DNA from 2 places in the Paenibacillus yanchengensis genome. Region 2 is predicted to be linked to the other one. Evidence: predicted binding sites of a transcription regulator. Region 2 holds the regulator's gene; the other holds the start of a gene.

Region 1 (3,218 bases), on a different contig from region 2:
CGTCGGACAGCCATCGAGCGCATCGTACATATCTTCATGCAATTCTTCAGGAATTTCTGTATTACCGCGATTACAATCGTTCTTGTATACGACTTCAGCTACTCCCTCATCATCGTAATCATATATATCGGGTGCTGACGCTCCGCACGCTCCGCATGCAATACATGTGTCCTTCTCCACCCAAGTATATTTCGCCACACTATTTCCCTCCCAAGTTTACACCATATGGCACTAGCTTCACTCATCAATATATAACAAACTATCATCTTTTTGCAAGGACGTCCCACGAATCCTTTTGTTACGTATTAGTGTCGACGGATCATCACCTAACATACCAGCCGTTAATACAGCTGATTCGCCATACTTGTTACGAATTTGGTCCATCGCTTTGGTTAAAGCTTGTTTTTTGGGCTGTTCTTCGTACTGAAACAAATCTAATTGCTCTACTGCATGCGATGCACTAGTTAAGTTTTGCAGCGTAACACCAAGTAATCGGATGGGATCTCCTTCTTGCCAATTACGATCCAACAACTGACAAGCTTGATGATAGATTGTAAAAGTGTCTTCTGTTGCTGTAGATAACGTTTGTGAACGGGTAATCGTCGACATGTCCGGTTTTCTAATGGTAACTTGAACAGTAGATGCAAATAATTGTTGTTTACGAAGCCGTCTACCCGTTTGATCAGCCAGATTTAGTAATATGCGATGCACCTGTGTCCGTTTTGTTACATCTGCTGGTAACGTTGTCGTATGCCCTATAGATTTGTTCGGCTCTTGTTGATTGGTTACTTCTGTATGATCAATGCCATAAGCAGCAGATTTTAACCAACTGCCCATTACTCCAAATTGTTTAATCAGTAATTGTTCATCCGTCTTAGCTAACTGCTCGATCGTCATAATATTCATCTTAGCTAATTTCATCGCTGTTTTAGAGCCAACACCAAATAATTCACGACATGGTTTAGGCCATAATATACGTGGAACGTCTCGCAATCGAAGAACAGTTATTCCATTCGGTTTTTTCATATCCGATGCCATTTTTGCTAGTAACTTATTAGGCGCTAATCCTATTGAACATGGTAATGACCATTCCTCATGGATTCTTTGCTGCAATTCAGTAGCAATATCGAGTGGCGTACCGAATATTTTGGAGCCAGTAATATCTAAATAGCATTCATCAATAGATACTCGTTCGACAAGTGGAGTATATTGTTCAGCTATGTGCATAAACCCACGAGCATACTGACGATACAAATTAAAATCTGGAGCAATTAGTATTAATGAAGGATAGATTTTTAAAGCTTGACGAACATTCATCCCCGTCTTAATTCCCAAAGCTCTTGCTTCATAAGAACATGTAACGATAATACCTTTGCGAGCTTCTACACTACCAGATACAGCCGTTGCTTTCCCTGCATACTTGCCCGGCTCTTCAGCCGCATGAACTGAACAATAGAAAGCATTCATATCCAAATGGATAATTACTCGACCTTTTTCTGGATACATCGATTCAACGTGACGGCTTGGCTTTTTAGGTTCGCTCATGACGACTTCACCCCTTTTCAAATTACCAAACATACATTCTATTTTTACCATATATTTTGCTTTATCGATAGCTATATTTAAAAATATTAACGTAATGGTTACTTTTTCATGACTAACTTACGATTATCACTCTACTTTACTCGTGCAAAGTGATATAATAAGAAATTATTTGTGCTGTAGGTATAGTGAAGGAGGTTTTATAATGATGAATGATAACATCTTTATTTTGGACACTACTTTGCGTGATGGTACGCAAGGGGAAGGAATTAGTCTATCAGCGGATGACAAACTAAAAATAGCTCTCAAACTGGATGCTTTGGGAGTTCACTATATTGAAGGCGGCAATCCAGGTAGCAATAGTAAAGATATTGAATTTTTTCAACGAATTAAAGATTATAACTTAAATGCTAAAATTACTGCTTTTGGCAGTACACGTCGCAAAAATAGTAATGCAGAAACCGATGCTAATCTACTCAAAATCGTCACTTCCGGAGTGCAAGCTGCTACATTAGTCGGGAAATCATGGGATTTTCATGTACATACCGCCTTGCAAACAACACTGGAAGAAAATTTGGCGATGATCTATGACTCGATTGCTTTTCTAAAACAACATGAAATTGAAGCGATGTATGATGCGGAACACTTTTTTGACGGATTTAAAAATAATCAAGATTATGCACTCGCTGCACTACGTAAAGCACAAGACGCTGGCGCTAACTGGCTAGTACTTTGTGATACGAACGGTGGAACATTGCCTGACGAAATTCAAGAAATTGTTACCTATGTAAAAGAACAGCTACATGTGCCTATCGGTATTCATACGCATAATGATTGTGAACTAGCAGTCGCCAATACACTTGCTGCGATCAAAGCAGGGGCTAGACAAGTACAAGGAACGATTAATGGCTATGGAGAACGTTGTGGTAATGCCAATCTTTGTTCGATTATTCCAAACTTGCAATTAAAAATGAACTACAACTGTCTGCCTGAAAATAATTTAGCTGCTTTAACTAGTACCGCTCGTTATATTAGTGAAATTGCTAATGTTCATATGCCAGTGGGACAACCTTATGTTGGCAACGCTGCCTTTGCGCACAAAGGTGGTATTCACGTCTCAGCTATTTTAAAAGATGCAAAAACATATGAACATATTGCTCCAGAGTTAGTCGGCAATAAACAACGAATATTAGTTTCCGAGCTAGCAGGGCAAAGCAACATTATTTCCAAAGCAGTAGAAATGGGATTAGATATTAATACGAACAATGAAAAAACGAAAACTATTATCGAAAAAATAAAAGATTTGGAACATCAAGGGTATCAATTTGAAGGTGCTGATGCTTCACTAGAGTTATTGCTACGAGAAGCGTTTGAAGAAGTAAAAACATTGTTTACAATTGAATCTGTTAAAATGCATATCGAGAAAACAAATGGCAGTATGATTTCCGAAGCGATTGTCAAAATCAATATCGATGGACAACAAGTGTACACCGCAGCAGAAGGTAATGGACCGGTGAACGCACTGGACAATGCTCTACGCAAAGCTTTAGTTCAGTTCTATCCTAACATCGAAAAAATTCATTTATCCGATTACAAAGTACGTGTCATTGACGAGAAGGATGCCACGGCTGCCAAGGTACGAGTATTGGTGGAGTCAACAGGACTAAATAATACGT
Region 2 (3,218 bases):
TTTTGTAAAAATGATATCTTTACTTCTTCTGGGGAAAGAGAAGCTACGGAAACTACTATAGTCATTAAAGCTATAAGTAGTGAAGTTGTTATTATTACTCCATTAAAAACTTTAGATGGTATTTTTTCTTCACTATGAATATGTACAGAAAACTTGAGTTGCCTTAACCGTTCTGGAGATAGTTTTTTTATTTCTTCATACAGAAGATTTATATTTCTAATTAGTTGCTTGTTTCTTTTTTTAGAGAGTAGTTTATTTACTTTATGTCGGTGAGAGTGGATCGTCAAAGGATGAAAGATGTGATAAGATGAATCCACAATGTTTGACTTAGGAGGTATATATACCCATGTATGCATGGCTAAAAATGGCAGCGGTCTTAATTGTGACGGCTATGCTGACTCGATTAACCCCGTTTTCTTTCTTTTTCCGTAATGTGGATACATTGATCCATGAGCTGTCTCATGCATTGGTTACTTTAGTACTGTCTGGAAAGGTGAGGTATATTTATCTATTCAGCGATCAGAGCGGTGTCACACTGACTTCCTTCGCCAGTGCGTGGAAGGGGATTCCAATTTCATTGGCTGGTTATACAGGCTCAGCAATGTTTGCAGTTTTGTTGTTCTTTTTATTCGCTCATCGCAAAGTAAAGGCCGGTTTAATTGTCATTGCTTCGTTAGCTTTAATTGGACTTCTTTTATTTGTACGAAATAACTATGGCATGATGTGGAGTGGAGGATTTGTTGCAGTCACGATTTTAGTTTATGCTTTTGCTCCATCTTGGCTGCGTAACGGCTATTATTTGCTCATTGCTTTTATATGTTTAGTCGAGTCGGTACTTAGCTCTTTTACGATATTATCGATGTCGTTTTTATATCCTTCTATAGCAGGTGATGCGACAAATCTGAGCAATTATACGCATGTGCCAGCTTTCGTTTGGGGAATACTGTTCACGTTATTTTCCTTGTGGTGTGCCAAACATTCTACAATGTTACTGTTTCGTAAAGAACCAGAACCGATAGATGAAAGTTTGGGAATGTAACACGTCAATTAATTGTGAAACAGGGTACTCTACACTGTATTCCTTTACTTTTCGTGATTTCATTTCAATTGGGTCAAAATTACAAAATCTCATATGTTTCGAAAATTGGAATAAAAAATTATGACTGTGAAAAGAAGCTTTTTTAACACAAAGTGACCATAACTTAACTGTAAGTTGAAAAGTATCTTACAGTTTTTTATGCTATATAGCTATAGTACAATTGAAATTAATTATCTAGGAGGAGACTCTTGAAAAACATATTAGGGTTTATGATCTTGGGGATGGCTATTGCATACTTATCATTATTCTTAGGCACGTTTGGTTTGATCTTACTTGGTGGAGCAGCTTTTGGACTCCTACTATATATTGCAATTGCTGTTTCGAAAAATAATAAATAAAGTATATTGTAAAACTTTTCTTAAACGGGTGAAGGGACCATCTCCAATGCAGCAATGAATGCTACTAAGGAGTGGTCCCTGATATCACTTACAGACTATTTTGTTGCGGCAAGTTTAGCTTAAGCTGATATTAGCAGCAGTTGTTTTTGCCGAAGCCTACAAAGCTGCAAGAAATAATTACCAAGAGGATGAAAAGCACAAGAATTGAACCTGTGTTTGAGTGTGCACCACCGAATGCTGACATATTGTTCTTCACCTCCCTGCCCTGCGGATATAGTATAGGTTATGCACTATAGGGGGGAGTTGACTGGGTGTTTGTGTATTATTGCAAATCTCTAAATAAACCGATGACTTTTCCTAATATCGTCACATTCGGAAGCCGAATGGGCTGCATTGTTTCGTTCTCTGGTTGTAAACGAATATGATCTTTTTCTTTATAGAAAGTTTTAACAGTTGCTTCATCTTCCTCTGTCATAGCAACGACAACTTCTCCATTGTTCGCGGTTTGTTGCTGGCGAACAATAACGTAATCGCCATTATGTATACCTTTCTCAATCATACTGTCTCCAATAACGTTTAAAATAAATACAGTGTGTTCACCTACGAAATGAGTAGGTAATGGAAAATAATCTTCAATATTTTCTGTTGCAGTTATCGGTAATCCGGCTGTTACCCTACCAACTACTGGGACTGTTACGACAGGTAGTGGTGTAAAAGTGTCTTGATCTGATTCTTGATTAAGTATTTCAATAGCACGTGGCTTAGTTGGATCTCGGCGAATAAATCCTTTTTTCTCTAATCGATCCAGATGGCCGTGAACCGTAGAGCTTGATAGTAGTCCAACCGCTTCTGCAATTTCTCGGACGGAAGGAGGGTAGCCCTTATCTTTCACTTCTTGTTTGATGAAATCGAGAATCGCCAGCTGTCGTTTGGAAATTTTGGTCACGACAATCAACTCCATTCTTCATAATTAACATAAATTATAACATAGAACCGCCGTTCGTACAAACACAAGTTCTTGCGAACAAACATTCTATTTTTATCTTGAACCAAACGTGCGTTCGTGCTACAATCGAAATAGAACAAATGTTTGGGGAGATGACGAAATGTACATACATACAAGCTCATATAAGTCGATTTATGGTGATAATAGAACAGAAGAATCTAGGAAGTATTCGAATAAGGTTCGTTATATAAAGGAGTTTACTCGCCTACAGTCTAAAGTGGTTATAAATATTATCGTTTTAACATTGTTTTTGTCTATATCTGTATTAGTTACAATTAATGCTTCTGATCAATATTCGGATCAACCACAGGTTGGTGAATATGTCGTATTTGCGACTGCTGGCGATACATTGTGGTCAATTGCGCAGCAATATGGTCCAAATAATAAAGATGTTAGGCAACTAATCCATAAGATTAAAGATCGTAATTTATTAACATCATCCGAAATTTTAATTGGACAACGCCTTATTATTCCAAAATTCTGACAACTCTGTGGAACAGAAGATAAAACAATAGAGCGAAGCACTGTAACAATCGCACAGGTTCGCTCTATTACTTTACTATATATATTTGCTGTTGAAGATTAGTAATCGACGTTATTCTTGTCCTTTATATTGGGCAACCGCGACACAAAGCTCAATAATATCATTTGCATGGATGTCGCCAATATTACCAATTCTAAATACTTCTACATCGGATAATTTTCCTGGGTAGATAACAAAGCCTTTATTTTTTAGGAAATTATAAAAACCTAGAAACGTAAATGAAATATGTGT

Evidence for each region. Region 2 encodes LexA, which represses DNA repair genes until DNA is damaged. Its sites were predicted from a motif close to CGAACATATGTTCG; they were not measured.
Region 1: the regulator LexA is predicted to act here: its motif matches at 1,572-1,585, upstream of ACFSTH_RS10425 (DNA polymerase IV).

The regions. Positions count from the first base shown of each region.
Region 1 is NZ_JBHUMH010000021.1:101,506-104,723, reverse strand. It holds gene ACFSTH_RS10430 (ferredoxin) at 1-198, opposite strand, end outside; gene ACFSTH_RS10425 (DNA polymerase IV) at 238-1,545, opposite strand; gene cimA (citramalate synthase) at 1,751-3,218, shown strand, end outside.
Region 2 is NZ_JBHUMH010000060.1:5,966-9,183, forward strand. It holds gene ACFSTH_RS16870 (M50 family metallopeptidase) at 347-1,039, shown strand; gene ACFSTH_RS16875 (hypothetical protein) at 1,288-1,437, shown strand; gene lexA (transcriptional repressor LexA) at 1,760-2,383, opposite strand; gene ACFSTH_RS16885 (LysM peptidoglycan-binding domain-containing protein) at 2,544-2,927, shown strand; gene phnW (2-aminoethylphosphonate--pyruvate transaminase) at 3,039-3,218, opposite strand, start outside.